3 regions of the Arthrobacter glacialis genome follow, and region 2 is predicted to be linked to each of the others. Evidence: riboswitches for the same ligand, from Rfam matches in the RefSeq annotation. Region 2 holds a riboswitch; each other region holds the start of a gene.
The links. Region 2 has a riboswitch for thiamine pyrophosphate ahead of thiC (phosphomethylpyrimidine synthase ThiC). Riboswitches for the same ligand answer to the same signal wherever they lie in the genome.
Positions count from the first base shown of each region.

Region 1: another riboswitch for thiamine pyrophosphate. It lies ahead of CVS28_RS00330 (ECF transporter S component); the one in region 2 lies ahead of thiC (phosphomethylpyrimidine synthase ThiC).
Region 3: another riboswitch for thiamine pyrophosphate. It lies ahead of thiD (bifunctional hydroxymethylpyrimidine kinase/phosphomethylpyrimidine kinase); the one in region 2 lies ahead of thiC (phosphomethylpyrimidine synthase ThiC).

Region 1 covers NZ_PPXB01000001.1:63,406-71,157, reverse strand. Annotated here, with positions in the region: gene CVS28_RS00345 (L-lactate dehydrogenase) at 1-843, opposite strand, end outside; gene CVS28_RS00340 (energy-coupling factor transporter transmembrane component T family protein) at 977-1,774, opposite strand; gene CVS28_RS00335 (ABC transporter ATP-binding protein) at 1,771-3,327, opposite strand; gene CVS28_RS00330 (ECF transporter S component) at 3,330-3,968, opposite strand; TPP riboswitch at 4,013-4,130, opposite strand; gene CVS28_RS00325 (glycoside hydrolase family 84 protein) at 4,348-7,680, opposite strand.
Region 2 covers NZ_PPXB01000011.1:57,894-65,645, reverse strand. Annotated here, with positions in the region: gene CVS28_RS13720 (FAD-binding oxidoreductase) at 1-1,614, opposite strand, end outside; gene CVS28_RS13715 (TetR/AcrR family transcriptional regulator) at 1,632-2,240, shown strand; gene CVS28_RS13710 (glycerol-3-phosphate dehydrogenase/oxidase) at 2,243-3,829, shown strand; TPP riboswitch at 3,902-4,009, shown strand; gene thiC (phosphomethylpyrimidine synthase ThiC) at 4,025-5,806, shown strand; gene CVS28_RS13700 (dihydrofolate reductase family protein) at 5,935-6,516, opposite strand; gene bioD (dethiobiotin synthase) at 6,686-7,372, opposite strand; gene CVS28_RS13690 (cytochrome P450) at 7,369-7,752, opposite strand, start outside.
Region 3 covers NZ_PPXB01000006.1:112,717-120,468, reverse strand. Annotated here, with positions in the region: gene CVS28_RS09095 (vitamin K epoxide reductase family protein) at 1-267, opposite strand, end outside; gene CVS28_RS09090 (Rne/Rng family ribonuclease) at 637-3,954, shown strand; TPP riboswitch at 4,066-4,164, shown strand; gene thiD (bifunctional hydroxymethylpyrimidine kinase/phosphomethylpyrimidine kinase) at 4,153-5,745, shown strand; gene rplU (50S ribosomal protein L21) at 6,143-6,451, shown strand; gene rpmA (50S ribosomal protein L27) at 6,513-6,767, shown strand; gene obgE (GTPase ObgE) at 6,914-7,752, shown strand, end outside.

The DNA of each region.
Region 1 (7,752 bases), on a different contig from region 2:
AACGATCGACGGCACACTCAGGGCCACGCCGTCGATCCCCCGGTAGCCGTGCAGCACGCTCGAGACGGGAAGGATGCTCCGCTCGTCCTGCAAAACGGCCTCGACAATGCGGGCACCCGAGAGCCCGATCGCATAGTTCGTGGCACCCTTGCCGGCGATGACCTTGTAGGCGGCATGGACCACGTCGTGGGTGAGTGATTCGAGCCGTTCACGGGGAAACAGCAGGGACCCGGAGGAGTCGGTCCATTCCGGTAGCGGGGTCTGGCCGATGGTCGCGGTGGACCACAAGGGGAATTCCGTGTCGCCGTGCTCGCCGACGATCAGCGCATGCACGCTTTGCGGCGCCACCTGCGCAGCCTCTGCCACGAGCCAGCGCAGCCGGGCGGAATCAAGCACTGTGCCCGTGCTGAAGATGCGCCCGTGCGGCAGATCCGTGATGCGCTCGGCTACTGCCGTGAGCACATCGCACGGGTTCGTCACCAGGATGAACACGGCATTGGGTGCCAGGGCCACCAGTTGCGGCAGCATCTTCTCCAGGATTGCCACGTTGACGCCCGCCAGCTCAAGCCGGGTCTGGCCAGGCTCCTGCTTGGCCCCGGCCGTGATGACCACGACGTCGGAATCGGCCACCAGCTCAATGTCACTTCCGCCCGTGATGCGCGGGGCACCCACAAAGGGGGTGCCGTGGGCTAGGTCAAGGACTTCGGCCTCCACCTTGGCCGTGGCGATGTCATACAAGACAACCTCGCGTGCGGAACCTCGAATGAGGGCGGCATAGGCCAGCGACGTGCCGACGCTGCCGGCGCCGACAATGGTGAGCTTGGTGCTGCGTGCGATCGTCATGCCCCCAGTATCCCAGCCACCCAGACGCTTCCACAGTATGTGTCCGGCTGTTTCCTGGCGGCGATCACACCGGCAAAGGAAAGGCCCGCCCTGCACGCCTCAAGGCGCCAAGGGCGGGCCGGTTGCTGTCTAGCTAGCCAAACACGGGATTCCAGCTGCCCAGCAGCACGGCAGCGCTCACCGATACGGCTGCGATCACCAGCCCCCCAGCGACAACCCACAGGTCATGACGGGCGAACGAGGATTCACGGGCCCAGGTGCGCGGACCTGCCCCGAAACCCTTGGCCTCCATGGTGACAGCAAGCCGTGACGCCCGGCGCACGGCCTGCACCAGTAACGCCATGGCCTGGCCCAGCTGGGCCTTGACGCCACGGAACAGCCCGGGCTCACCGCCCACCCCGCGGGCACGGCGCGCCATGCCGAGAGTTTGCCATTCCGCGACCAACAAACCCACCAGCCGCATGGCCGCCAGCGCCCCAAGGACAAAACGGTGCGGCAGCCTGAGTTTTTGTGCCAACGCGTCGGCCAGATCCGTGGGATCGGTGGAAGCCAGCACAATGATTCCCGGCAAGGCGATGGCCAAACCACGCAGGGCAATGGCCACCCCGGCTTCCAGCGACCCGCTGGTAAAGGTCAAGGGCCCCCACTCCAACAAAAGCTCACCGGTTTTGGGCGCCAGCAGGGCCGTCCCGTAGCCGCCCACCACTGCTGCCACCAGAATGGGCCAGCCGCGCAGCAACAGCATGCGCGCGCTCAGTCCAGCCAACGGCAGGAGCATGCATTCAAGCACCAGGGCAACGGTTGCCGAGACCCAGTCAACGCTGACCAGCAGAACCACTGTGATCGCCATGCCGGCGCCCAGCTTCGCCAGCGGGTTGGCACGGGCCAACCACGCCGTGGAGCGGGGCGTGGCGATGATGTCGACGCTCATCGCTGCACCACCGACTCCGCTGAAAGCAGGGAGGCCGCACCTTGCGGCATCTGTTCGGGGGCGCCCAGCACCAGCTGTTCTCCACCCAGCACAGCACTAAAGGCTGCATCGTGTGTCACGGAAATCACGGCTGTCCCCGCATCCAGCAGCTCAGTCAGCAGGGATGCCAGCTCGGCCCAGGTGTTGGCGTCCTGGCCAAAAGTTGGCTCATCCAAGATCAGCACCTGCGGGCTGGCCGCCAACACTGTGGCCACGGACAGGCGCCGCTTTTCCCCGCCGGAGAGCGTGAAAGGGTTGGCATCGGCCAAATGGTCCAGCCGCAACCGCGTCAGAAGCCCATCCACCGAATCTCCGCCGCGCCCCAAGAGTTTCGGTGCAAACAACAGCTCCGCACGGACGCTGCCGGTAACAAATTGGTGCTCAGGTTCCTGAAACACCGTTCCGATCCGGCTGATCAGCTGGCGCCCGCGCCACTTCAACGGAGCAGTTCCGGCCCCGCGGGCCAGCGGCTCCGTTGCCAGCAACTGCCCGCCTGCTGGCGCCAGCAAGCCCGCCAGGGTCAGTGCCAGTGTTGATTTTCCTGCCCCGTTGGGGCCCGTCACGCTCAGCGCCTGCCCGGCGCTGACCCGCACGGAAGGAACCACAGCGATTGGAACGCCCGGGTGCCTGCGCCGTCCCTTGGTGCGGGAGACGGCAAGACCGCACGCCTCAAGCAGGAGCAGCTCCCCGGCGTCGTGCGTGGATGAGGCTTCCCTGGGCCGGACCGCCGGCACGTAGCCCGGCACCCAAATCCCGGCCGCCGTCAGCAGTTCCCGGCTTTGCGCCAAGACGGCGGCCGGCGGGCCGTCAAACAACACCCCGCCTGGCTCGCCCAGCGCGGCTGGCGCCAGGACAATGATCCTGTCCACGACCTCAAGCCACACGGAAACCCGGTGCTCAACCACCACAAGGGTTGCCCCGGATTCATCCAGGCTGCGGCGCACGGCATCGCGCACCTCCACCACACCGGCAGGATCCAGATTGGCCGTGGGCTCATCCAACAACAACAGGCCGGGGCGCATGGCCAGCATGCCAGCGAGCCCCAGCCGCTGTTTTTGCCCGCCAGACAGGGCCGAGCTTGGATGATCCAGGGGCAGCTTCAACCCCACGGACTCCAACGAAGCGCTCACGCGGCGCCAGATCTCATCCCGGGGGACGGCCATGTTTTCTGCACCAAAGGCAACGTCGTCACCAATGCGCGAGAGCACCACCTGAGCGTCGGGGTCTTGCTGCATGAGCCCTGCCCGGCCGCGTGATTCCGCCACTGGATAGCCGTCGATGAGCAGTTCACCGGCCTCATTGGCGTCCTCATCGTCCCCCAGCACCCCAGCAAGGGCGTGCAAGAGTGTCGACTTGCCAGCACCCGAGGGACCCAGCAACAAGACCCGCTCCCCGGGGGCAATCTCCAGATCCAGGTCATGTACGGCCTTGTTGGTGCGGCCCGAATGCTGCCAACCCCAGCCCTTTGCACTGATCCGCGCCGGAGTTGTCCCCCGGTGCGCCCAGGAGCCCACGCCTAGACCGCTCGTTCGATCGCGGCGCCGCGCGAAGGCAGATTGGACAACGCACCCGTGCGTGCCAGTCCGCGCACGGCCAGCCAGGACACCAATCCGGCAATGATGGCGCCAGAGATCATGGCCAGGACCACGTAGACGAGCTTCCACTCCATGGCCCAGGCGACATTCCAGACCAGGGAGTCGTTGATGCCCATGGCCAGGCCTGCCAGCGCTCCGGCCAGCAGGGCCACAGGCAGGTTGAACTTGCGGTAGCGGAACAGCGCAAAGCCCAGCTCAGCACCGAGGCCCTGGACCAGTCCGGAGAGCAACACCGTGAAGCCGAAGTGGGTGCCCAGCAGCCCCTCCACACTGGCGGCAATCAGTTCACAGTAGAGCGCTGCGCCGGGCTTGCGGATGACCAAGCCGCCCAAGACGCCGGCGATCAACCAGCCGCCACCGTACAGTGCGCCAACGGGCGGGAAGGCGACGGTGAAAGCGCTGATCAGGCCGTACCCGGCGGACCAGAGCCAGAAAATGACGCCGATGGCGACACCCAGAACGGACACCACCACAATGTCCACAACACGCCATGTGGACTTGCGTGCCGCCTGGTTTTGATTGCTTGGTGCGGCGTTTTTGCTCGCGATTGACTTACTCATGGTTCCTCCTTCGCAGGAGGGGCGGCAGGCGGACTTTCCGCGCAGCCGAAGAGAACTCGACTCCCTTCGCCGGTACTAACCGGAGCAGGTTCGAGGGTCTGCGGCTAACCGCACTCTCAGCGCCGGTACCCAAGGCGGGTAGACGCTCCCCTGTCGTGTTTGAATTGCGGCTTCAGTTTACCCCCGCCGGATGCCGCGCACTAATACTTCCGCACGACCTGACGTAATGCACCCGTTCGCCCACCCGTTCCTCGAGGTAGCCGGTTGCCCTCGTGCGGGGCGTCCGGTGAACGGGGCTAACGACGCCGGGCGGGCACCGAAGGGAATCCCGGTGCCCGCCCGACGGACAAGCTGAGGTACGACTCGCTGCCCGCTGTTGTTAGTGGCTCGCCACCCTGCGACGGGTCACCGCGAACACGCCCGCACCAGCAATGAGCAGCAACACGGCGAGCCCACCCAACATCGTGGCGTTGGCGCCAGTACTGGCCAAGCCATCCGCAGCAGCCGGGGTGGTTACCGCAGCGGTGGCCGCACCAGTGATGGTCAGCGGTGCGCTCAGCTGGCGGGAGGTCCCGTCAACTCCCACACCGTCAATGACGATGCTGTGCAGTCCGGGCGCAACATCCACAGGCAGGTTCACGCTCAAGGTCACAACACCCTGGGCATCAGCCGTGACCGTCCCCAGCAACACCGGTGTGGAATGCAGGGTGAAACTCGCCTCACTGCCCGGCTTGAAGCCCGTGCCACTAACTGTCAGCCTCCCACCCGGCGCCAGAGTTCCAGCGCTCAAGGTGATGCCAGCCGACGGCGTGCCCGACGGGGTAGCGCTCGGCGTGCCCGACGGGGTAGCCGTTGCCGACGATGACGCACTCGGGGTGGTCGTGGGGCTTGGCGTCGCTGTGGGCGTTGCCGTGGGGCTTGGCTCAACCACGTCGCCAACATAAGGCCCGCTGCCAACAGGGCCTGTGGCCCGGACTCCCAGCTCGTAAACGACCGGCCCGGCACCCACTGCCCGGCCAGCCCCGGACTTGAACAGGATCCGAACTCCGGAAATGGTGGCCTGCGTCAGGACAGCTTCCTGGAAGCTCACTGCCGGATTCAAGGCACCCAGGGTGACCCATTCGTCGTCGGACTTTACCTGCAAATCACCCGCCATGTGACCAACCACAGCCACCGACTTCATGGCTGCGGGGGCATCCAAAACATAGCTCAGGTGGGAGCCGGCAACGGGTGCGGTGGCTGCCTCGAAAGCACTGTTGATGGTGGCATCGAAGGCACTGGCCGGACCAGTCCCATTGGCACCGGCCAAGTTAGTGGTGAGCTTCTGGGTGGCTTCGAAGGCTTGGAACTCGCGAATCTTCACCCACTGGCCCCCGGAGTTGGCAGCCGCAGCCACCAGGCGGATGTACCGGGCGCTGACAGGGGTGTCAAAGCTCTGCTCGATGCGCGGCTTGCTCGCAAACGTGCCCGCCGAGGTCCATGTGCTGTTGTCGGCGGAGTACTCTAGTCGTGCGTTGTAGATCATGTCGCCGGCCTGAAAATCTGAATCGGCCTGTTGGATCAAAACCTTGCCAACCGGCTTCACTGCACCCAAATCAAGGGTGACGGTGGATCCGACCACCGGCGGGGCACTTGACCACCAGAGGGTGCTGGCGTTGCCGTCAACCATTTTGCCGGGTGTGTTTTGCTGGTAGGTTGCCAACGAAGAAGACGCGGTCCCCGGGAAGTTGTTCGCTGCTGCCACGGGGGTCAGGTTCAGCCAGGTGTTGTAGCGTGCCTGGGCTGCTGCGGTGAAGATTTCAAAGACGCCGTCACCCACAGACGGGATGATCTGGTTGGGTGTGATGCCAATGTTGTTCGGACCAACATCGGGCACGGTGGCGCGCATGGCCAACGCCATTTCTGCGTTGGCTTCCAATGCGGCATCCGTTGCGACAACGCCGTTTCCGGACTTGATGGCGATCAGCATGGCGACTTGCTCTTCCATGGCCGTGGCCCAATGGGCAGCAGCGTCGATCCATGGCTTGGAATCGTCGTAGAAGCCCTTCATGGCCATGGTTGCCAATGTCTCAGGGCCTGCCTTGATAGTGGCCAGGCGGTCCTGCAGCGACTTCATCCCTGCCACGTTACCGGCGTCGTACGCTGTCCAGAAAGCGGCTACATCGGCACTGAGGGCAGGGGCTGTCTTGGAGTTGGGGCGGTAGGGCTTCCAGCTCTGGTTCAAGTCGACGAAGGTTTCCAGCGACTTGCGCACGGCAGCCTCTGCACCGGCAAGCTCTGTGATGATTGCCGACTGTGTGGTTGCAGCGTTGTAGGCGGGACTGTTCCACGAGTAGTCACCAAACCCGGCCAGGGCGATCATGGAGGCGTAGGCCTCGATCATCGGGTTGGAGGTGATGCCGTCGATGTGCTTGTACAAGTTGGGATCGCGCCCTTCCAGCGGGTTCAGGAACAGGCGCCCGCGCTGGCCGTCGTTGACCGGCAGGTTGTCCCAGATGTAGAAGTGTTCGGCGTTGTAGGTGTCCACAGCCTTGGTCACCGATGCCTCGGTGATGGTGTTTGAAAAGACGCCCTCCCCTGTCCATTGGATCAGGATGGAATCATCGGTGGCCAGGCCAAACTGGTCCTTGTAAGGATCTTCGGCGGAACCGTTGTAGTTGGTGGGAACGGTTTGCAGGGGCTGCAGATTGTGCACCTTGACGTAATCGTTGACAATCCGGTTGAGGTAGAACGCCTGTCCGTCGGCGAGCTTCCTGAATCCGGAACTGGTGAACTTTGCCAGGTCGGCAGCACACTTCAGTGACGGATCAATGTCATCCAAGGCAATGTAGAAGCTGCTCACGCCAATGCTGCGGAGCTGGTCAAATTTAGCCACCGTGGAGTTGTAGTCGGCGTCGGAGGAGTAGCAAACATCGTTGCCCGGAGACAGGGCAAAAGTGAAGTTCACATGGTTTGCGTTGGCCTCATCGACGAGTTCCTTCAGGTCGGCCAGTTCTGCTGCGGGGTACAGGTCACGCCACTTGGCGCGCAGGTAATTGTCATCTTTGGGCGTGTAGATGTAGGTGTTCAACTTGTGCTTGCCGTAGAAGTCCAGCTGGTCCAGACGGGCCTGATGCGACCAGGGAATGCCATAGAAACCTTCAATGGCGCCTCGGATGGACATCAGTGGCCAGTCCTTGACAGTCATCGCCGGGGCTGAGCCGTTTGCGACCGCCTGGCTCAGGCTCTGCACGGCGTAGAAGGTGCCTGTGGCATCTTTACCGTTGAGTACCAGTGCGGGTTTGCCAGCGATGGTTCCGGTGGCAATCACATAGCCGTCAGTCGCCAAGGCGTCAGCACTTGTGGCACCCACAGCTGCCAGGGCCGCTGGGATGGCGGAGTTGTTGGCGGCGGTGCCCAGAAATACTGTGGCACCCGCGGCTGTTCCGGCATCCACGAATGACGCGGTTCCGCCTGCTTTGTTGATGACCTGGCCGAGCAGGTCCTTGGCGGCGGCGTCAGTTGTGGCGCCCACGGCGACCTTGACCGTGCCTGTCAACGGGACGGAAACGCCCGTTGTGTTCACTTCCTGCGGCGTGGGCAGAATCCCTGTAGGCGTCGCAGCCGCCTGGGCCATTGGAAGCGCGGCTGGCGACAACGCAGCCATGCCACTTCCGGCAATGATGGCCAGAGCCAGCGCTCCGGTGGCAACGTTCTTTAAGGCACGTTTCACACTGTTCCCCTTGGTGTTTTGCAAGCGGGCGTCATCACCATGATGATATGGATCACAATTTCCGGCCAATTG
Region 2 (7,752 bases):
CAGGGTGTTTTTGATGCCGGCCAGGACCTTGATGCCCAGGTCCCCGATTTCGGCGCCCATGTAGGGTGCGTGGTCCAGGCCGACGGCGTGGTGGTGGGTGATGGTGGCCCCGGCCGCCACGATGGCGTTGGAGGCAGCTTCCTTGACGCGCGCATTTTGGGCCAGCCAGTCCTCCTCGAGCCCGGACAGGAAAGTGAAATACAGGGACGCGCCGTCGGAGTAAACATGCGAAATATGCGTCTGCACATGGGCTGCGCCGCCGCGGGCCTCAAGTGCGTCCAGGATGGCCCGGCGGACACTTTGATACGTAGGCTCAAGCTGGCCCCAGGTGGCCGCCGTTTCGAGGGTCTCCACGTAGACGCCGCGGGTCAGGAGTTCGTCACGCAGGTAGGGGCCACTGAAGCGGCCATGCTCCCACGACTTCCCCGGCGCCGGACCCAGCGGGATCCCGCCAGCGCGCCGCAGGATCCGCGCACTGCGCCGCATCCGGGCACTGGCCCCTCGACGGTCGCCCTCCCAGACAAAGAGGGACAGCACGGGAGTCTGCTGGCCTCGGATTGCCAGGTAGCCGGAGAGCAGGCCTGTCTTCCAGCCGCCCAGCTTGAAGGTCGACGCCGTCTCATCAGTGTCGCTGAGGCGGCAGACGTGCGGCATGTCGCCAAGGCGGCCGTCGTGGCGCAGGCGCCGCATGGCATCGGCCCCGGCGGCGAATGACGGGAAGGACCAGGATCCGTACACCTTGTCCTCGGGCGTGGGGGACACCTTGACGGTGACCGCGGTGATGACACCAAGGGTTCCTTCGCTGCCCACCACCACGTCGAGCAGCTTTGGCCCGGCAGCCGTGCCCGGTGCCAGGGAGCCGACGTCGAACGGGCCTGCGGGGGTCTCGAGGTGGACGGTCTTGACCAACTCGTCGGACCGGCCGTAGCCGGTTGATGCCTGGCCGGCGGAGCGCGTGGCCACATATCCGCCCAGGGTGGCTTCCTGGTGGCTTTGCGGAAAGTGCCCCAGCGTGAAGCCGTGCGGGGCGAGTGCCGCTTCGATGGCAGGGCCCCGGATGCCGGCCTCAAACGAGGCCGTGCGTGAGACGGGATCCACCTGCAGGAGCCGGTTCATGCGTCGCATGTCCAGGGTGACGACGCCGGCAAAGCGGCCGCGCAGTGGTTCCACCCCGCCCACCACCGACGTTCCGCCACCAAAGGCCACCACGGCCAGTTGACGCCGTACGCACAGCGCCAGGAGTTGCCCCACTTCCTCGGTTCTGCCGGGGAACACTACGGCGTCGGGGGCCTCGAGTGCATCTCCGCTGCGGCGTCGCAGCAGGTCCGGGGTGCTCTTGCCACCTGCATGGAGGATGCGTTCCACGGCATCCGTGGCGACGTGTTGAGTCCCAACAATGGCCCGGATCTCGTCCAGGTCATCTTCCTCCAGCGCGACCGGACCCACGCGAACATCGGCCACGTCAACGGGTGGATGGCCGGCGTCGATGCTGGTGAGCTTGAGGGTGCGGCGCAGAAACTCCAGTGCACCTGCGCCCAGGGGCCGGGCGTGGCTGGGGTCCCCCCAGCCGTGCCACACGGAGGGAGAAACTGTTTCTGTGAGATTCGTCACCATGGGATACAGTGTGACACATGACGTCACAACGTACCAACGTGCAGGCCGATGCCACGCTCCTTTCCGCAACCCGGGATTCAGTGGTGCTCCACGGTGTCCGCCGAACCACTGCCAACGACATTGCCGAGCGGGCTGGCATTTCGCGCATGACCTTCTACCGCCGGATGGGTTCGGTGGAGAATGCGGTGCTGGCAACCCTCACCCATGAGTTCCGCAGCTACGCGAACACCGTACGGATCGGCACGCCCACTGGTACCGGGCGCCAGGAGCTGGTGCACTTCGCGGTGGAAAGCGTCCGGGTGTTTGCCACCTCAGAACTGCTGGCGTCCATCGCCGAGCGAGACCCGGAATTCCTGATCCCCTATGTGACGGATCGATTTGGTGCCAGCCAGCAGCTCATCCTCGACCAGCTGCGCACACTTCTGGACGCAGGCGTGACGGACGGCAGCATCGAAGCGGCCGGGGGGACAGCCACCACGCTGCTGCTGGCATTGCAGGGCGTGGCCCTGTCCTCACGGGTTCTCCTGAAAACGGACGCCTTCGAGGGCGCTCTGGCAGAACTTGCCAAGATGCTGGAACGCTACCTCACGCCGTCGAACAACGGTGCACAGCAGAGCGGAGCATGACCATGAAAAACCCGAGCTGGATCAACTGCGAAAGCCGCCAGCGGGCACTCGAGCACGTGGCCCACCACACGGTAGACGTGGTGGTGGTGGGCGGCGGCATCACCGGCGCCGGTGTGGCCCTGGATGCCGTGAGCCGCGGACTCAGCGTGGCCCTCATTGAAAGCCACGACTTCGGCGCCGGAACCAGCGGCTACAGCTCCAAGCTCATCCACGGCGGGCTGCGGTATCTGGCCAGGATGGACTTCCCCGTGGCCTGGGAATCGGCCATGGAACGGCGCTGGCTCATGAGCAACATAGCCCCGCACCTGGTCCGCCCGCTGGGGTTTGTCATCCCGGACGCCCGCAGCGCCCCGGCCTGGGAGGGCGCGGCTGCAGCGCTGGGTGTGGTCATCTACGACGTGCTGCGCAGACTGTCCGGACTGGGCAGCAAAACGCTGCCGCGGCCCCAGCTCCTCTCCAACCAGGCGGTGACCGCACTGGCGCCGGCACTGGACGTCACGGCACTGCGCCGCGGCTACCTTTACTGGGACGGACAGGCCGTGGACGACGCCCGGCTGGTGCTCGGCGTGGTCCGCACGGCAGCCCGGCACGGGGCCCATGTGCTGCGCGACGTCAAGGCCAGCAGCCTGACCGCGACAACCGTGGAGGCCGTGGACACTCGCACGGGGGCGCGCGTTGCCATCCAGGCTCGCGCGGTGGTCAACGCCACCGGTGTGTGGGCTGGCGACTTCGAGCCGCAACTGAGCGTGACCCCCAGCAGGGGCACCCATCTGGTGGTACGGGCGGAGCGGATGGGCAATCCCCATGCCGCGCACACGGTTGGCGTGCCCGGGCACTTTGGCCGCTACGTCTTTGTGCTGCCGCAGCCCTGCGGCCTGGTGTACATCGGGCTCACGGATGAGGCGGACCACACCGCCGACGGCCACCGGCCCCAGGTTCCGGAGCACGACGTCGACTTCCTCTTGGACGTTGTCAACGCCACCTTGACGGTACCGCTGACAGGCGAGGACGTGGTGGGTTCCTTCGCGGGACTGCGGCCCTTGGTGGAGGCCGCCCACGGGGACGGCCCCGACGGTACCGCCGACATTTCACGCCGGCACCTGATCCGGGATGTCCCCGGGGCGCCCATCACGGTGGTGGGCGGAAAAATGACCACCTACCGCCGGATGGCCCAGGACGCCGTGGATGCAGTGGTGGCCCGGTTGGGGATCGAAGCCTCCTGCCGCACCAAGACCCTGCCGCTGGTGGGTGCAGCGTCCGCCACAGTGCTCGGAACCATTGACGCACCGGCCAGGCTCGTGGCGAAATATGGCACGGAAGCCGCTGCGGTGCAGGCGCTCCAGCTGCAGGATCCGCTCCTCGCGGAGCCGCTGTTTGATGGGACCGAGATCACCGGCGCGGAACTGCTTTTCGCTGTTCAGGCTGAGGGTGCCGCCAGCGTGGCGGACTTGTTGGAACGGCGCACCCGTCTGGCCTTTGTGCCCGCTGATGCGGCCCTGGCCCGTGGGCGGGCGGAGCAGATCCTTGCCATGGCAGAGTCATTTTCCAGCCGGGAGCAGACAAGCGCACGGAACGAGGCGGGGGAGTGAGCCTGGCCGCTGGCCCCGCCGCCGGTTGAGCTTGCATGGCCAACGGTGGGCCGTAGTGCGTGGTAGCGTTTCTTCCGACCACACGGGAGCCCTTGCAGGGGCTGAGATCAGGCTGAAGCAGCCTGCGACCGTTGAACCTGTCCGGGTAATGCCGGCGAAGGAAGTGAGCAATCTGTGAACCCCAAAGCAATAACAATGACCCCTGCCCCCAAAGGTTTGGAACAGGCGCAAACGCAATCCCTGAAATCACATTCACTGGCCTTTGATGTGGATCCAGAGTCAGGAATTCGTGTACCAGTCACAGAAATCGCGCTGGAGCCGTCTCCCAACGGCCAGGCCAACGCGCCGTTTCGCGTCTACCGCACGGCCGGGCCGGGCAGCGATCCGGTAGTGGGCCTTCAACCCTTTCGAAGTGCGTGGATCAGTGCCCGCATGGACACGGAAATCTACCGGGGGCGCACCAGAAATTTGCTTGACGACGGCAAGTCCGCGATGCGCCGGGGCGCTGCCTCAGCAGAGTGGAAGGGATTGGTTCCAGAGCCGCGCCGCGCACGGGCCGGTCAGCGCGTTACGCAAATGCACTATGCCCGCCGCGGCATCATCACCCCAGAAATGCAATTTGTGGCAATCCGGGAAAACTGCGACGTGGAACTGGTGCGCAGCGAGGTGGCGGCCGGCCGGGCCATCATCCCCAACAACATCAACCACCCGGAGTCCGAGCCCATGGTCATTGGACGGGCCTTTTTGGTGAAGATCAACGCCAACATTGGCAACTCGGCCGTCACCAGCTCCATCGCAGAGGAGGTCGACAAACTGCAATGGGCAACCCAGTGGGGTGCCGATACTGTCATGGACCTGTCCACCGGCGATGACATCCACACCACCAGGGAATGGCTCATCCGCAACGCCCCCGTCCCGATCGGCACCGTGCCTATCTACCAGGCCCTGGAAAAGGTCAACGGCGAAGCCAACGCCCTGACCTGGGAAATCTTCCGGGACACGGTGATTGAACAGTGCGAGCAGGGCGTTGACTACATGACCATCCATGCGGGTGTCTTGCTTCGCTACGTCCCCTTGAGCGCCAATCGTGTGACTGGCATTGTTTCCCGCGGCGGGGCCATCATGGCGGGTTGGTGTCTTGCCCACCACCAAGAGAATTTCCTGTACACGCACTTTGACGAGCTGTGCGAGATCTTCGCCCAGTACGACGTGGCATTTTCGCTGGGCGACGGCCTGCGCCCAGGCTCCATTGCCGACGCCAACGACGCCGCCCAATTTGCAGAACTGGACACCCTTGCCGAATTGACACAGCGGGCGTGGGAACACGATGTCCAGGTCATGGTTGAAGGCCCGGGACACATCCCGTTCCACCTGGTCCGGGAAAATGTTGAACGCCAGCAGGAGCTTTGCAAGGGAGCCCCCTTCTACACACTGGGGCCGCTGGTCACCGACATAGCACCTGGGTACGACCACATCACCTCGGCCATCGGGGCGACGGAGATTGCCCGCTACGGCACAGCCATGCTTTGTTACGTGACCCCCAAGGAACATTTGGGCCTGCCCAACAAGGACGATGTGAAGACCGGGGTGATCACCTACAAGATCGCTGCGCATGCTGCGGACCTGGCCAAGGGGCACCCCGGGGCGAGGGAGCGCGATGACGCCTTGTCCAAGGCTCGATTCGAGTTCCGTTGGCGTGACCAGTTCGCATTGTCGTTGGATCCGGTCACTGCCGAGTCCTTCCACGACGAAACGCTGCCTGCCGAACCGGCAAAGACCGCCCACTTTTGTTCCATGTGCGGCCCGAAGTTCTGTTCAATGCGCATCAGCCAGGACATCAGGGACGAGTATGGTTCGGCCGAGTCGCAGGCGGCCATTGCCGATATGTACGCGGGCATGCGTGAGAAGAGTCAGGAGTTTCTGGCAACCGGGGGCAAGGTGTACTTGCCGGAACTCGCCGTTCCTTTGCGGCCATAGAGCCACGATAGTGGTGGCGGGGCGCAACGGTTTGCAGATGTGAAGAAATAACCTCTCGGAAACGGGAGGTTATTTCCTTATGGGGGGATGTTGGCTGGCGGACTGCTTCGCGTACCGGCTCAGATCGGTCAACGGCGCACCCGATAGCGCAGGTGAAGCACCCGGTTTCCCTGAATCACCACGTCGGGATCCTCCAACAGGTGCTGTGCGTTGACCGACCCGAAGTAGCGCTTGCCGGACCCGAAGACGACGGGTACGACGTCCATGCGCACCTCCTCGACCAGGCCCGCGGCTAGCACCTGGCCACCGACATCGCCAGCGGCGACCTCGACGATGCGGTCACCCGCGAGCTCCTGCGCCTTGGCCACGGCTGCCTCGACGCCGTCGACGAAGTGAAACGGCGCCTCGGGGTCCCAGCCCTCGGGCCTGGGCCTGTGCGTCACGACGACCACGTGGTCGACCCCTCCCGGAGGCTTCCCGTCCCAGCCGTCCGTCATGTCGAAGACGTGGCGGCCAACGATTGTCGCCCCGATATGATCCCAGTACGGCCGGATGTAGTCGTAGGAGGTCTGCGACACCTTCAGCACACCGCTGTCGTCCAGCGGGACGTCACCACTGAGCAACCAGTCGAACAGCGGTCCGGGCTGGTCGTTCATGTCCGCGACGAAGCCGTCCACCGATACCGAGCTGTTCATGACCACCTTGCCCACGGGGCCCTCCTTTGCTTTGGGTTGCCCACATTAGCAGCTCTCCACAGGTGAGGGTATAGCCGACGTGTGATGCTGTCGGCGGCGGTCGTCAGCGCGTCGTCCTCGCCCATCGTCGCCGTCGGACAAGACAGGCGAACTGGTTCTGCCCGCGAAGAAGTAACGCAATCTCTTAGCAGTGAGGCAGGTGCAGCCATTGGGTCGCCAGTTCACGGAATGTCCGCGGTGCCAGCCGGGATGCCCCGGCTGGCAGGCAGCCCAGAAACTGCGTTCCCTCAGTTCCGCGCAGGCTTTCGCGGTTGCTGAGTTCAACGTCCGACGGCGTTGCCGGCCAGGAGCCGATCACCAGTGCCGGGCCGGCAAAGCCGCGGCGGTGCAGTGCCTCCACTGTCAGGGCGGTGTGATTCAGCGTTCCCAAACCACTGCGGCACACCACCACGAAATGGCTCAGGGCGGCTCCCGTGGCAGCCGCCGCGAGGTCCGCCAGGGTGTGGCTGTCGGCATCGAGTTCCACCAGCAATCCGCCGGCGCCCTCCACCAGCACGTGGTCATGGCTGGCGGCCAGTTCCGCAATGCGGGCCACATGGTGAGTCAGATCCGGCAATTCACGATTGGCCCGGCCCGCGGCGGCACGTGGCGCCATGGGGTCACCGAGCCGGATGCCCTCATGAATCGAGTGGACGCCGCTGAGCCGGGAAACCTCGTCAACGTCGCCGTGCTCGCTTCCGGAAGCTCCGGTTTGGGTCGGCTTGTAGATGGCCACGGCGGCCCCGGCGGCTGACAGCGCCACGGCCAGGGCCGCCGTCGTCAGCGTTTTGCCAACGTCGGTGTCGGTGCCCGTTATGTAGGTGACGCTCATGGGAATTCCTTGTTGGTGAGTTGGGCAGTGACAGTGAGCGGGGCCTGAAAGGAAAGCAGCCGCAGCCACTGCGGCGGGGCACCGGCCGGTTCAAGGAGGGGCAGGGCTCTGGCGGTTTCCTCCAGGACCAGCGCGGTTTCCAGTTCGGCCAGTTTTGCGCCGAGGCAGCGGTGCAGGCCGTGGCCAAATGCCAGCGAATAGGCGGTCGGTGCCGCCTGCCCGGGGTGCCGTCCCGACAATTCCAACAAGATTTCCGCCCCGGCCGGGATGGCCTGCCCCGCCACCTGGGTGTCGCGAAGGGCAGCGCGCCGCCAGGTGTGGACGGAGGATTCGGTGGCCAACACCGCGCGGACATGGTTGCGGGCGGCCTCCGGTTCACT
Region 3 (7,752 bases), on a different contig from region 2:
CACGCCGATGAACGGGTTGGGGAAGCCGAGAATTGCGGCCTCGGGGGTCTTCATGACGTCACTGCAGGAAATCCATGCGTTGAAGTCGCAGCTGGCGTTGGCGTTGGGATTTTTGTAGAGTTCCAACCGCTCAAGCACCAGCGTGAAGGACGCCACCCAGGCAATGGCGCCTGTGATGATCAAGAACCACCCGAACGATTTGGCCCGTACCAGGGCTGGCTTGTCGATGTCCGCTGGATCGCTGGTGGAAACTTTGGTGCTAGGCATTGTGTCCTTTTCATCGGGATGAGGTGAATGTGTCCTGATTGTAGCTTGAGTTTCTTGGCGCGCCATGGAGAAAACTGCTCCATGACAGGGCTCGTATGAGACAATGGTTTCGGCTGACTGGCGATCCACGTGCGTCTTTCAGTCCAATGGCACGCCCACGGGTTGCCGGTGACGACGCTGCCAGTGTGTGCAGCCATCCACCGGACTCATTCCGTAAACCATTGGCTTATCAGAGCTTGCGCACCCAGAAGTTGGTGCCGCCTGAGAAGTAATTAGACGACTTCCGTCGACGCCTGCGGGTGTTGGCACATTAGCCGATTTCGGCGCTCGATGTGGGTGCGCTGTTTTGGCGCGAAAGTAACGCCCACTATGAATAATGAACAGCCCACATTTGATGCAGCAGAGGCTGCTGTTGCAGCCCCCGCCAAGGCCAAGGCTCCCCGTTCGCGCCGTGCCACGGCCGCGGTAACCAGCCCGGCTGCGGCCCCTGCCGCTGTTGAAAGCACTACTGCTGAAGCCAACACAGTTGAAACAGCCGTGGAAACAGCAACAAGCACAGCGCCAGCCGTGAAGGCCCCCGTCCGCCGCAGCCGCGCCAAAAAGGAAGCCGCTCCCGTTGATGCCGAGCAGCCGGCCTCGCTGCTCGATTCCCCTGAAGCAGCAGCGCCGGAAGCAGCGCCGGTCAAGCGAGCTGCCCGCCGTCGCGCAACGGCACCTGTTACTGCACCCGCTGCGGTTCAGGGTGAATTAAGCATTCCAGGTGAGGAAGCCGCAGCGGCGCCCGCTGCCAAGGCGCCTGCCAGGCGGACCCGCACCACCAAGGCTGCAGCCGTCCCAGCCGCCGAAGAAGTAGTTGCAGCAGACGTGGTTGACGCAGCGGAGCCTGCGCCCGCGGCCAAGGCCAAGGCGCCCCGCCGCGCCACCAGGAAGGCTGCTGCCCCTGCGGCCGAGGTGCCGGAGCAGGGCGCGCTGGAAACCGCCGTGGATTCTGTGGCACAGGAAGCAGCAGTACAGGCCCCCTCAGCGCCGAAGACCACTCGGAGCCGTCGCAAGCCTGCCACCCAGACCACTGTCCCCGCCGAGTCCCCGGCTGTCCCCGCCGAGGAGCCGGCCCAGGAGCCTGTGGCAGAGGAAGTGGTGGAAGCCGCAGCGGCCCCCGTGGCTGAGGCCTTGTTCTCAGCACCGACAAGCGGCATGTCCACGCTGTTCCTGGCCCCGGACATGAGCATGGCGGTGCCTGCCGTTGTTGCCCAGGATGACAATGATGACCGTGATGACGAGCAGGACGGCAACGATGGCGATCGTCGCGGCCGGAACCGCAGCCGTAACCGCCGTACCCGCCCCGCCGAAACGGATGCGGCCCAGTCCGACGACGACTCAGCCATTGAGCAGGACACTGATGCGCCCGACGACGGCGTGACCTCGCGTCGCCGTCGTCGTCGCCGCCGTGGCGATGCTGACCTGGAGCTGACGGGCGGCACCGATGAGGACCCGCCCAATACCGTGACCCGCGTGCGTGCCCCGCGCACCCCCGCCGAGCCCAGCGCCAGCGCATCCAACCGGGTGACAAGCCTGCGCGGCTCCACTCGTTTGGAAGCTAAGAAGCAGCGCCGCCGCGATTCCCGCGACTCCGGCCGCCGTCGCACAGTCATCACGGAGGCTGAATTCTTGGCCCGCCGCGAATCGGTTGACCGGGTCATGGTCGTGCGCCAGAGCGATGACAGGATCCAGATCGGTGTCTTGGAAGACGGCATCCTGGCCGAGCACTTTGTCTCCAAGACGCAGCAGGATTCCCTCATCGGCAACGTGTACCTGGGCAAGGTCCAAAACGTGCTGCCCAGCATGGAAGCTGCCTTCGTTGACATTGGGCGCGGCCGCAACGCCGTGCTGTACGCCGGTGAAGTTGACTGGGACGCCGCCAACCTCAACGGTCAGCCGCGCCGCATTGAGAACGCGCTGAAGTCCGGCGACTCCGTCCTGGTGCAGGTCTCCAAGGACCCCGTAGGCCACAAGGGTGCCCGCCTGACCAGCCAGATTTCCCTGCCCGGGCGCTACCTGGTGTTCGTGCCGGGCGGTTCCATGACAGGCATCTCCCGCAAGCTGCCCGACGTCGAACGCAACCGTCTCAAGCGCGTCCTGAAGGACCACCTGCCCGAAAACGCCGGCGTCATTGTGCGCACGGCTGCCGAAGGTGCCAGCGAAGAAGAGCTCACCAATGACATCAACAGGCTCCGCGCCCAGTGGGAAGGCATCAACAACCGTGCCTCCTCCCACAAGACGCTGGCCCCCGAGATGCTCTACGGCGAGCCGGACCTGACCATCAAGGTGGTCCGCGACGTCTTCAACGAGGACTTCTCCAAGCTGGTTGTTTCCGGCGAGGACGCCTGGGACACCATTGAAGCCTATGTGACCTATGTAGCCCCGGATCTGCTGGACCGCCTGGAAAAGTGGAGCAAGAGCGAGGACATCTTTGCCGCACATCGGATCGACGAGCAAATCTCCAAGGCCCTGGAACGCAAGGTCTTCCTGCCCTCCGGTGGCTCGCTGGTCATTGACCGCACGGAAGCCATGACTGTGGTTGACGTCAACACCGGTAAGTTCACCGGTTCCGGCGGAAACTTGGAAGAAACAGTCACCAAGAACAACCTGGAAGCTGCCGAAGAAGTGGTGCGCCAGCTGCGTCTGCGCGATATTGGCGGCATCATTGTCATTGACTTCATCGACATGGTGCTCGAATCCAACCGCGACTTGGTATTGCGCCGCCTGGTGGAATGCCTGGGCCGTGACAGGACCAAGCACCAGGTTGCTGAAGTAACCAGCCTGGGCCTGGTGCAGATGACACGCAAGCGCATGGGCACTGGCCTGCTGGAAGTCTTCGGCGAACAGTGCGGCACCTGCTTGGGCCGCGGCATGGTCACGCACGAGATCCCCGTTGAGCACCGCCGTGTGCACACTGTTGCCGTGGAGTCGCCGCAGGCACATGCTGCCAAGGTGGCGCAGGAACAGCGCGACAGTGACCGCACCACAGCCAACAGGTCCACACGCAGCGAACGCAAGCGCAACCGCAACCGTTCCAAGCCTGAGTCCGAGCAGGCTGAACACGCCCCGGTGGAGCTGCATGAGGAACCCACTGATGCTCAGAAAGCTCAAAAGGCCCATGAAGCCCGTGCCGCGTTGGCCAACATTGCAGCCGCTGCTGCAGCCTCGCACCATGAGCACGACGCTCCCGCAGCTCCTGTTGCAGTGCCGTCAGCGCAGCAAGACAATGATGCGCCCGACGCCGCAACACTCACCCTGGGTGGGGAAGCCATTGAGCTGCCCCGCGGCCACCGCAGTGAAAGCTCCGGTTCCGCCGAGACCAGCAACGCCGACCAGGCTGCGGCCTTGGCTGGCTTGACCCAAGCGCTGGATCAGTTGACCAGCCCGGGCCAGGACCAGTCAGCGCCGGATACTGCCGAGGCAGGTGGCAACAACCGCTCGCGCTCACGCCGTGGACGCCGCAACCGTAGCGCCCGCAGTGCACAGGGCGGAGCCGACATGGCGGTGGAAACTGCCGAGTCGCAGGCCCCGGCCCAGGGTTCGGTGCAGCACAGCAGTGCTGCCGTGGACTTGCCGGCGGCAGCCAAGCCGGCCAGGAGTTCCGAGCCGATCATCCTCGGTGTGGGAGTTCCCGCCTCGGAGCTGTAGCCAGCCTCTCAACTGACCCGCAGTAAAGGTCGAAAAAACGCGTTTTCAGCCCGTTTTTCGACCTTTACTGCGGGTCAGTTTGGTTTAACCGCTGGGGCGGGGTCTAGGGTTGAGAGCGACACGGGGTGCCTGGACAAGAGGTCCGGCTGAGAAAAGACCCGTTGAACCTGCCCGGCTAGCACCGGCGAAGGGATGTCCATGGAAACCTTGCTTTCTGCCCCGCCACTTTTGGATTCACCACCCCGGGCCCGTGAGGCCAGTCCCGGTTCCCGGCAACAACGGGGCGTCAGTCACCCGCGCGTTCTGAGCATTGCCGGTTCCGACCCCTCAGGGGGTGCCGGCATTCAGGCAGACATCAAGGCCATCAGCGCCCACGGCGGCTACGCCATGGCTGCCCTGACAGCGTTAACGGCTCAAAACACCACAGGTGTGCACAGTGTCCATGTGCCGCCCGTGGCCTTCCTCGCGGAGCAACTGGAGGCCATTTCTGCCGACATTGACATTGATGCAGTGAAAATAGGCATGCTCGGCACCGCGGAGGTTATGACCGTGGTGGGGGACTGGCTGGCAAGAACCCGGCCGCCCGTGGTGGTTCTTGATCCTGTCATGGTGGCTACCAGTGGCGATGAGCTTATGGCGCCGGCAGCGCGCCAGGGTTTGCTGCGGTTGTTGGAAAGCACTCACCTGGTTACACCCAATATTTTGGAACTTGCCGTGTTACTGGGACAACCCCAAGCTAAGAACTTTGACGAGGCGCTGCGCCAAGGCCTGCAGCTGGCCGCTGCCCACGGGGTCGCCGTTCTGGTCAAGGGCGGGCACCTCCCGGGGGAGGAGTGCTTGGACGCACTCGTACAACACGACGGCACCGTTGAGGTGTTTACAGCACCCAGGGTGGATACCCCCAACACCCATGGCACGGGCTGTTCACTGTCTGCCGCAGTGGCCACCTTGCAGGCGCAGAAGGGTGACTGGGCCGTCAGTGTGCGCCACGCCAAGTCCTGGCTGAGCGTCGCCCTGGAAACGGCCCATGAGTTGAATGTGGGCGAAGGCGCCGGCCCCATCAACCATTTCCACGCGCTGTGGGACAGTGCGGCACCGACCCTTGATGCCTTCAGTCAGCAGTTGTGGCAGGAATGCGAGGTGCAGCGTGAAGCCATTTTCGGTCTTGATTTCATCAAGGAGTTGGCGGCCGGGACATTGCACAGCGACCACTTTGCGTACTACCTTGCCCAGGATGCGCTGTATTTGAGTACGTATTCGCGTGTTCTGGCCAGGGCCAGCGCCCTGGCGCCTACAGAGGTGGAACAAAAGTTTTGGGCCGGGAGTGCGCAGAATTGCTTGGAGGTTGAGCTGGCCCTGCACCGCGACTGGCTCAGCCACTACCCCACGGACATGCGGCAGGGCCCCGTCACCAAACATTATGTTGACCACCTCCAAGGTGTCGCCTTCTCCGGCAGCTACGGGGAAGTGGTGGCCGCCGTACTGCCTTGCTATTGGCTTTATGCAGAGGTTGGCCGGGTGCTGCACCAGGACTACTTGTCCTTCTCGGGCGAGCACCCCTATGGGACGTGGCTGGCGACCTACGCCGATGATGACTTTGCCCAGGCCACTGAAACGGCAGTAGCCATCATGGATGCGGCCGCGCGGCGCGGCTCAGCAAGGGAACGCGAAGGCATGCGGGCCGCTTTTGCCCACTCGGCCCAGTATGAGGTGGATTTTTTTGCCGCCCCACACAGTTTCTTTGACGGTTGGGCCGCCAAATCCGCGCCAATTGGGGCCTTGGGTGATTAACGCCACCAGCTCTGAGGCAGAATCGCGGCGCGTCATGGGGCGAAATGGCAAAAACTCTCCGCATCCACGCTAAAGTTGGTGAGTACGGTTTCCCGCTCCTCTATGGCAACTGGGCAAATTTAGGTTTGTTCTGTCGTCCACTGTGAGTGTGGGTAATCAGTGTCATTTGCGCCCGGAGACAGAGTTAGCGTATTCTTGATCTTCGGTGCTTACGCCAACACCTAGGGCAACCACTCCATGGCAGAACTCCATTGAGGTCCACGGCGTTGAGGCACGTAGTATGCACCCCGTGCCCGTTCTATTCTGAACAGCGGGCGCATACGGTTGGTAGATGTCAATCATGATTCCTACCGGCACAAAAACTTTGTAATAAACGTCGAGAGAAGTGAGTTCCCCAGTGGTGTACGCGATTGTCCGCGCAGGCGGCCGTCAAGAAAAGGTTTCCGTCGGAGACCACGTGACCATGAACCGCGTCCCCGGTGGAGTTGGCAGCACGCTTGAGCTGCCCGCTTTGCTCTTGGTTGATGGTGACAAGCTCACCACAGCCGCGAAGGACCTGGCTAATGTGAAGGTTACGGCTGAGAAGTTGGAGGATCTTCGTGGACCGAAGATCGTCATCCAGAAGTTCAAGAACAAGACCGGCTACAAGAAGCGCCAGGGTCACCGTCAGGAACTGTCCAAGGTCAAGATCACTTCAATCGCTTAATAAGCGTTTTTGAAGTTCGATCCACTTTAGAATCTTTTAGTAAAAAGGCAGGCATTTTCAAATGGCACATAAAAAAGGTGCGAGTTCCTCTCGCAACGGTCGTGACTCAAACGCCCAGTACCTGGGCGTAAAGCGCTTCGGCGGTCAGGTTGTCAAGGCAGGCGAAATCATCGTTCGCCAGCGCGGCACCCACTTCCACCCCGGTGAGGGTGTTGGTCGTGGCAAGGATGACACGCTGTTCGCATTGGACGCAGGCGCTGTCGAGTTCGGCACACGTCGTGGACGTCGTGTTGTGAACATCGTCGCTGCGGTCTAATACCAAAGCTTTTCCAGTGGAGCGGGCCGCATGGCTCGCTCCACTGGCTTTTAACACAGATACATTTTTCGGCCGGTATCAGGCCCTAGTTCAGCAGTGGACTAGAATTGGTGCGCACAAACTAAGTTCTATTCAAGGAGATTTCAGTGGCCAGCTTTGTTGACCGGGTTGTTTTGCACGTATCCGGCGGGACTGGCGGCCACGGCTGCGTCTCAGTTCACAGCGAAAAATTCAAACCGTTGGGCGGGCCCGACGGCGGCAAGGGCGGCGATGGCGGTAGTGTCACCTTCCGTGTCAGCGACCAGACCACCACCTTGCTTGACTTCCACCATGCACCCCACCGTCGCGGCGGCAACGGCCAGCCCGGCATGGGAGACTGGCGCGACGGCAAGGACGGGAATTCGCTGATCCTTGAAGTTCCCGATGGCACTGTCATCAAGGACCGGGACGGCAATGTCCTCGCCGACCTCGTTGGCATCGGCACAGAGTACGTCGCTGCCGCCGGTGGCCTGGGCGGGCTCGGCAACAATGCCCTTTCCTCACTGAAGCGCAAGGCCCCGGGCTTCGCACTGTTGGGCATTGCAGGATCAGAGGCCGACATTGTCCTTGAGCTGAAGTCCATTGCCGACATCGCGTTGGTGGGCTTCCCGTCCGCCGGCAAGTCCAGCCTCATCGCTGCCATGTCTGCGGCCCGGCCCAAGATTGCCGACTACCCCTTCACCACCCTGATCCCCAACCTGGGCGTTGTCCAGGCCGGCGACGTCCGCTTCACCATGGCCGACGTGCCCGGCCTCATCGAGGGCGCCAGCGAAGGCAAGGGCCTGGGCCATAACTTCCTGCGCCACGTGGAGCGTTGCGCCGCGATTGTGCACGTCCTTGACTGCGCAGCACTCGAGGCCGACCGTGACCCGGTCACCGACCTGGCCGTCATTGAGCGCGAACTCGACCAGTACGACGTCGACATGAGCTTCGCAGGAACCGACGG